Regions from separate parts of the Variovorax sp. 10L421 genome, predicted to be linked through region 1. Evidence: riboswitches for the same ligand, from Rfam matches in the RefSeq annotation. Region 1 holds a riboswitch; the other holds the start of a gene.

Region 1 (4,073 bases):
AGAGCGCGCAGGCCGGGCCGGGCGATCCGCTGTGGCAGACGCTGGGCCTCACGCTGCTGCAGGTCGGCGGTTTCGTCGCGCTGATGCTGGTGGTCGGGCGGCGCGTGTTCCCGTGGATCCTCTGGCAGGTCGCGCGCACCGGCTCGCGCGAACTGTTCACGCTGTGCGTGGTGGCCGCCGCCGTGAGCATCGCCTTCGCCTCGGCGGCGCTGTTCGGCGTGTCCTTCGCGCTGGGTGCTTTCTTTGCCGGCATGGTGATGCGCGAGTCGCAGTTCGCCCATCGCGCTGCGCAGGAGTCGTTGCCGCTGCGCGATGCCTTCGCAGTGCTGTTCTTCGTGTCGGTCGGCATGCTGTTCGATCCCTCGGTGCTGATCGAGCGGCCGCTGCAGGTGTTGGCGGTGGTGCTGGTCATCGTGCTGGGCAAGTCGCTCGCGGCTTGCGCGCTGGTGCTGGTGTTCCGATACCCGCTGGGCACCGCGCTCACGGTGAGCGCCAGCCTCGCGCAGATCGGCGAGTTCTCGTTCATCCTGGCCGGGCTGGGCGTATCGCTGGGCCTGCTGCCGGTGGAAGGGCAGAGCCTGGTGCTGGCGGGCGCGCTGATCTCCATTGCCACCAACCCGCTGTGGTTCAGCCTGATCGTGCCGATGCAGAAGTGGCTGCACGCCCATTCCTCCTTCGCGCGCGGACTCGAATCGCGCGATGACCCGCTGGCCGAACTGCCCATGACCACCGAGGCGAAATACCTCTCGCGGCAGGTGGTGCTCGTGGGCTACGGCCGCGTGGGGCGCCGCATCGCGGCCGAACTCGACGCGCACGACATCCCGTATGTGGTGGCCGAGCAGAACCGCGAACTGGTCGAGAGGCTGCGCGAGGCCGGTACGCCGGCCGTGTGGGGCGACGCGGCCGATCCGGCCGTGCTGATCCAGGCGCACATTGCGCGTGCCCGCGTGCTGGTGGTGGCCACGCCCGACGCCATGAACGTGCGCCAGATGATGGAGACGGCCCGCACGCTCAACCCCACCATCCAGACCGTGATCCGCAGCCACAACGAGCAGGAGGCCCGGCTGCTCACGCAGGAGACTTCCGCCACCGTGTTCCTGGGCGAACAGGAACTGGCCCAGGCCATGGCGCGCGACGTGGTCCAGCGGGCCGTGTCGATGGCCGTGCCTGCTTGACGCCCGTGCCGTCAGAGGTCTTCGATGACCAGCGTGCGGTATCGCTGGGCGATGGAATAGGGCACCGTGCGCACCAGTTCCATCAGGCGTTCGGCCGTCGCGCTGTCGCGGGTCCTGACCAGCAGGCCGGTGTGGCCTTCGTTCGCCAGCTTGGTAAAGGCGCGTACGGTCGCGGCATCGGTGCCGGCGGACGGCAACGGATCGTCGGAGCTTTTCACGGTCGGGGTGATCTCGGCCAGCACCGTTTGCGCGGGAAGCAGGTAGACCTCGTCCCCACTCATGCCTTTTTCGATCAGGCGGTGACCGATGCGGTTGGCATCTTCTGCGCTCGGAAACATCACCATCGAGTAGCCGGTCGGGTAAAAGGCGCCGCCGATGCTCGACCGCATGTTCGGTTCAAGAGTGAAATGCTTCATGATGCCTCCTGGCTCTTTTGAGGTTCTTCGAAGATCCCTGACTACAACATTAGGCCGCGCGCGGGTCGGGCTCTGTAGGAGAACCCCGAAAGCACTGTCAACCGCATGCGTTCCCCGCCCATTCAGGACAGACCATCCCGTCACGCCCATTTCCATGTCCTTATCAAGAAACGTCGCACTCACCGTCCATGAACTGGAAGCGGGCGAGTTCTATTGGGTGCTGATGGAGGCGGTCGACGACACGCCGGGCGAAACCTCCCACGTCTACATGCCGCTGGAGGCCGCCCAGGATCCCTACGCCACCTACTCGAATGCGCTGGTGGCGGGCGTGGCCGTGCTGCGGCGGCTGTTCGGACCCGACGGGAAGCCCGCCTGAAGTTCTGGCGCAATGCGGCTTGCCGCAGGCCGTTCCCTATAATCCCGCCCGCCCTGGTGTGTCAGTTCTTATTAACTGACTTGCGCCAGGCAACACGGTTCGAAGGTGCCCCGCACGCCATGTGATGGCCACGGGGTTAAACGGGAAGCAGGTGCGCCGCGTCGATCTTGACGCGTCAATTCCTGCGCTGCCCCCGCAACGGTCGGCGGATCTGGAAACCCTCACGCCCATGCCTGCTTCCACGCAGGCATGGGCAGCCACTGCGCATCGGCGTGGGAAGGCGAGGGTTTCGGCCGCGGTGTGCAATCCCACAGCACACCGCGGCGCTCCGCGAGCCCGGATACCGGCCTTCGCAACCGCCTTCGGACGCTGCGGGAGTGCGTGTCCGGGCCTGCCGCCTCGCGCTCGCGCGGACCGCCGCAGTCCCTTCGCCTCTTCCGTTGCTTCCTCTATCGGTCGGGAGCCTGCGGGGACGCAGGTCGCAGGAGAGATCAAATGGGTCAGCAAGCATCGCCGGCGCGCGATTGCATGGGTACGCCGCTGCGTTGGGCGCGCCTTTCGGGTTTCTCATTGGGCTTGGGGCTGGCCTTCGGGCCTTCCGCCGGCTTCGCGCAATCGCCGGATGAAGCGGCCGGCAGCGGCCATGGTTTGAGGCCGGTGCAGGTCGAGGCCGAGCGGCACACGCCGCTGGTCATCGACGAACCCTCGTACACCGGCAGCCGCCTCGGCCTCACGCCGCTGGAAACGCCGGCCAGCATCGAGGTGCTGACGGGCGACACCATCCGCGCGCGCGGCGACGTCTCGGTGATCGACGCCGCTACCCGCGCCACCGGCATCACCGGCTCGCCCGGCCCCGGCAACGGCGGCACCGCCATGGCCGCGCGCGGCTTCTCGGGCCACGGCTCGGTGATGCAGCTGTTCGACGGCACGCGCCTGTATGCGGGCGCGGGCACCGTCACCTTTCCGTTCGACACCTGGTCGGTCGATCGCATCGAGGTGCTGCGCGGCGCGGCCTCGGTGATGTACGGCGAGGGCGCCATCGGCGGCGCGATCAACGTGGTGCCCAGGAAGCCCACGCGCGGCCCGATCCGCAACGAGGCGCTCGTTACGCTCGGCTCCGACGCCACCCGCCAGGTGGCCTTCGGCAGCGGCGGGGCGATCGACGACAGGCTCTCGTACCGCTTCGACATCAGCCACCGCGCCACCGACGGTTTCATGCAGCGCGGGGAGGCCGAGAGCCTCGCCGTGGGCGCGACCGTGCGGCTCGACGTGTCGCGGCAGCTGCAGTTCACGCTGTCGCACGACGAAGGCAGCCAGTCGCCGCAGCGCTACTACGGCGTGCCGCTGATCGACGGCCGCCTGGGCAGCCAGACGCTGCGCCAGAACTACAACGTGGACGACGCCGAGATCAAGTACCGCGACAAGTGGACCCGGCTCGACGCGCAGTGGACGCCCAACGATGCCGTCACCGTGCGCAACCAGCTCTACCGGCTGGAGAGCAAGCGCCACTGGCGCAACAGCGAAACCTACACCTACAACGCCGCCACGCGGCGCGTGACGCGCGGCGACTACCTGGAGATCGGCCATGACCAGGAGCAGATCGGCAACCGCACCGACGCCACCTTCAGGCATGGTCTGTTCGGCCTGGCCAACCAGGTGCTGGTGGGCTTCGATGCGAACCGCATCGACTTCACGCACACCAACGACTCGCCCTATGGCGGCCGCTCGGTGGTCGACCCCTTCGTCTTCAACCCCGGCTACTACGCTTCGCCCGTGGCCTACACGCCGCGCTACAAGACCAGGACCAGCACCTACGCCTTCTTCGCCGAGGACAAGCTGGCCTTCAACCAGCAGTGGTCGGTGGTGGGCAGCCTGCGCTGGGATCACGCGAAGATCGCGCGCACCGACCTGTTGAACGCCGCCAACAGCTTCGGCAAGACCTTCGAGTACGCCACCGGCCGACTCGGCGTGGTCTATGCGCCCGATGTGTCGCAGTCTTTCTATGCACATGTGGCGCGCGCGGCCGATCCGCTGGGCTCGCTGGTCACGACCTCGACTTCGCAGGCGGCCTTCGACCTCAGCACCGGCAAGCAGGTCGAGGTCGGC
Region 2 (4,073 bases), on a different contig from region 1:
CAGCCGCGCGAGCGCCGCCGCGACGGTGGTCTTGCCCTGCCCCGAGGCCGGGGCAGCCACCAGCACGGCGGCGCACGAGGCCGCCTCGGCACCGGCGGCGCCGCTTCGTGGCGAGGGTTGGCTTAGTGAGGCGTCCACTTGAGACCGACGTACGCAGTGCGGCCGGCATTGGCGTACAGCCGCGCGTACTGGTAGTCCTTGTTGCCCACATTGTCAACGCGCGCCACGAGGTTGAGGTCACGCGTGATCTGCGTGGAGGCCGACAGGTTCAGCACGGTGTAGCCGCCGAGCTTCACGCTGTTGGCTGCATCGTCGTAGCGGCGGCTCGATGTCTGCACCTCGGCGCCCAGCGTCCAGCCGGCAATGCGCCAGTCGGCGCCCAGGGTGGCGTGGCGCTGCGCGCGGCGGGCCAGCAGGTTGTGGGTGGCGAGGTCGCGCGGGTCCTGGAAGTCGAACGAACTGCGCAGCGTGACGTCGCCCAAGCGCTGGCTGCCCGACAACGTGACGCCCTGGTAGCGGGCGCGCGCGGTGCTCGAGTAGCAGCCGAACGAGGAGGCGCAGCCCTTGGCCGTTCCATCGAACCCGATCAGGTTGCGCACGCGGCTGCTGTAGACGACGATGCCCGCCTGCGTGGCGCCTTCGGTGAACTGCAGGCCCAGCTCGGCGTTGCGGCTCGATTCCGGCTTGAGCGTGGCCAAGCCGAATTCACTGAAGCGCTGATACAGCGTGGGCACGCGGAAGGCCGTGCCCGCAGAAGCCGTGAAGCGCAGCGATGGCGTGATGGCATAGCCGTAGGCCGCGCTGCCGGTGGTCTTGCCGCCGAACTCGCTGTCCTTGTCGTGGCGCACGTGCAGCTGCAGCGAATGCGGGCCCTGCACGAAGCCGTAGCCGAGCGAAATCGCATCCTGCGAACGATCGCGCGACAGCAGCTTGGATGTAGTGGTGGGTGCGTTTTCGAGTGCGTCCTCGCGGCGTTCGAGCGTGGCCGTCACCAGGTGCGGGCCGAAGCGGAACTCGTTCTGGAACAGGTAGCCGCGCAGGTTGGTTTCGGTGCGGTAGAACGAAGGCTGCGTCTTGTAGACCGACTGCGAATCGGTCACCTGCACGCGGGTGCTGTAGACGTCGTTCCACTTGGCTGACCAGGTCAGGCCGGCGGTGCGCAGGGTATTGGTCGACTCGTCGTCGCGAAACAGGATCGGCGGCCTGGTCCTGTAGGACACGGCGGCGTCGTAGCCGGCCTTGGCCTCGCTGGTGAGCAGCGTGGCATCGATGCGCTGGTCGGGCGTGATCTGGAAGCCCAGCTTCACGTTGCCCGAGGTGCTGGTGTAGCCGTCGCGGTCGGGGCTGGCGTAGCCGTCCTTGACCACGTTGCGCTTGTTGGCGGGCTGCACGTTGTAGCCCTTGCTTTCTTCATGCGCCACGCCGAACGAATAGTCGAACAGGCCCGACTTGCCGCTCACGCCGCCTTCGATCTTGCGCAGGCCGTTGCTGCCGAAGCCGATGCCCGCGTAAGGCGCCACACCCTCTTCGCCGCGCCTGGTGAAGAGCTGGATCACGCCGCCGATGGCATCCGAGCCATAGACCGCGGCGGCCGGGCCGCGCAGCACTTCGATGCGGTCGATCTGCGAGAGCGGAATGCCTTCCCAGCCGGCGCCTCCGGTCGATTGCGAGTCGATGCGCACGCCGTCGAGGTAGACCGCCGTGAAGCGCGTTTCCGCGCCGCGGATGTACAGGCTGGTGGCGTTGCCCAAGCCGCCCGAGCGCGAGATCTCGATGCCGGGCAGGCGCGAGAGAACGTCGGCCACGCCGGTCGCGCCGCTGCGCTCGATGGTTTGCCGGTCGACGATGGACACGTCGCCCACCAGGTCCGACAGCGCCTGCGGCGTGCGGTTGGCCGTGACCACCGTTTCGCCGAGCGTGGGGGCCTCCTGTGCATGGGCCAGGCCGCCGAAGGCGGTAGCCAGCGCCAGCGGCAGGCAGGCGTGGCGGAAACGGCGCGCAGGAGCGCGGCCGCGAGAAAAGCAAACGTGGGAAATCATGGAATGAGCCGAACGAACGTCAATACCCCTCGCCGGCCTCCCCGCCGGCGCCTGGGCGCCATGGCCGCCCCATGCAACGATCACGCATGCGGCAGCCGCCTTGTTGGCCGGTATCCGGGCTGGCAGAACGACCCCTGCCGCCTTCCCAGGCGCCTGTTTCAGGGCACCCAGTGGCTTCGATGGAAAGGGGTTGGCGCCTTGCGGCGCCGTCTGCTTGACCGTTGCGGGGGCAGCGCAGGCGGCTTCGGCCTTGTTCCGACCTGATGAGGTCGGGGGCTTCCACTCCTGCTTCCCGTTGAACCGCGGCGCGTGAACCACGCCGCAGGCACCAACGGGCGGGATTTTAGAGCCTGCCGGCGGCGGGTTAATTCGAAAGTTGCGGTCGCCGCTAACATCGGCGGCCATGATGCGGCCCGCCTCGGTTTTCCTGGATCTTCGTTCAGCGCTGCAGCGTCTCTTCGGCATCTCGGGCTGGCAGTCGATGCTGCTGTGGTCCATCGGGGCCGGCCTGCTGGGCACGCTGGCGACCGAAGTCTTCCGCGCGGCGCTCCTTGCCTTCGAGCACCTGGTGCTCGGGCCGGGCGAAGGGCTGGTGGCGATGGCGAAGCACCTGCCGTGGTGGGCGCGCATTGCCTGCCCCACGCTGGGCGGGCTGGTGGCCGGGCTGCTGCTCGTGCTGGCGAAACGCGTCGCGCAGCGCAGCGCCACCTCCGACTACATGGAAGCCATCGTGCTCGGCGACGGACGCATCCCGGTGGCGCAGACGCTGGCGCGCAGTGCGTCGTCGCTGGTGAGCATCGGCAGCGGCGGCTCCATCGGGCGCGAGGGCTCGATGGTGCAGCTGGCGGCGCTGGCGGCTTCGCTGTTGGGGCGGGTGTTCCGCTTTCCGGTCGAGCGGCTGCGGCTGCTGGTGGCCTGCGGCGCGGCGGCGGGCCTGACCGCGGCCTACAACGCGCCCATCGCCGGCGCCTTCTTCGTCGCCGAGATCGTGCTGGGCTCGATCGCAATGGAGAACGTGGGGCCGATCATCATCGCCTCGGTGGTCGCCAACGTGGCGATGCGGGCGCTGCCCGGCTACCAGCCGCCGTACAGGATGCCGGCGTTCCCGGAGATCCATGGCGCCGACGTCATGCTGTTCTGCGTGCTCGGCGTGCTGCTGGGCTTTGCCGCGGTCGGCTTCCTGCGTGCGCTGCAGGGCAGCCGCGCACTGTTCTCGCGATTGCTGCTGACGCTGCCGTGGCGGCTGGCTTTGGGCGGCTTGGTGATGGGCGTGGTGTCTGTGCCCGTGCCCGAGGTCTGGGGCAACGGCTACAGCGTGGTCAATGCGGTGCTGCACACGCCCTGGCCGTGGACGTTGATCGCGATGGTGCTGGCAGCCAAGGCGGTCGCCACGCTGGCCACGGCCGGTTCGGGCGCGGTGGGCGGCGTGTTCACGCCCGCGCTGTTCTTCGGCTGCATGGTGGGTGCGCTGTTCGGCCAGGGCGTACAGGCGCTGTGGCCGGCCGCAAGCTCGGCGCCGTTCGCCTATGCCATCGTCGGCATGGGTGCGTTCCTGGCGGGCGCGACGCAGGCGCCGCTGATGGCGATCCTGATGATCTTCGAGATGACGCTGAGCTACCAGGTCATGCTGCCGCTGATGGCGGCGAGCGTCATCGCATATTTCGTCGCGCGCTCGGCCAACGCCGGCTCGATGTACGAGATCACCCTGCGCCGCAACGAACAGCGCGACGCACAGATGCGCTTGCGCGGGCTGCACATGCGCGACCTGGTGCAGCCGGCCGAAACGGTGGTCAGGCCCGAGGCGGACCGCGAGGCGATGAGCAAGCTCTTCCTGCAGCACCCCGTGAAGTACCTGTACGTGGTCGATGCGGACAACCGCTATCTCGGCGTGGTGCCGCTGTCGGCTCTTGGTACGGCACCTGCCGAGACGACCGCGAGCGCCTTGCTCTCACAGGCCATCCTGCCGCTGACCGCCGACACTGGCCTGGGCGAAGCGCTTCAGCGCTTCCTGGACCACCTGGGCGAGCGGCTGCC

Evidence for each region. Region 1 has a riboswitch for cobalamin ahead of AC1DFC_RS28215 (TonB-dependent receptor). Riboswitches for the same ligand answer to the same signal wherever they lie in the genome.
Region 2: linked by a shared signal. The riboswitch ahead of AC1DFC_RS04500 (TonB-dependent receptor domain-containing protein) and the one ahead of AC1DFC_RS28215 (TonB-dependent receptor) in region 1 are both predicted to bind cobalamin.

What each region holds. Positions count from the first base shown of each region.
Region 1 covers NZ_JBFTJJ010000037.1:32,698-36,770, reverse strand. Annotated here, with positions in the region: gene AC1DFC_RS28230 (cation:proton antiporter domain-containing protein) at 1-1,175, shown strand, start outside; gene AC1DFC_RS28225 (hypothetical protein) at 1,187-1,591, opposite strand; gene AC1DFC_RS28220 (hypothetical protein) at 1,746-1,967, shown strand; cobalamin riboswitch at 2,055-2,333, shown strand; gene AC1DFC_RS28215 (TonB-dependent receptor) at 2,463-4,073, shown strand, end outside.
Region 2 covers NZ_JBFTJJ010000002.1:102,317-106,389, forward strand. Annotated here, with positions in the region: gene AC1DFC_RS04495 (cobyrinic acid a,c-diamide synthase CobB) at 1-138, opposite strand, end outside; gene AC1DFC_RS04500 (TonB-dependent receptor domain-containing protein) at 123-2,039, opposite strand; cobalamin riboswitch at 2,128-2,387, opposite strand; gene AC1DFC_RS04505 (ClcB-like voltage-gated chloride channel protein) at 2,443-4,073, shown strand, end outside.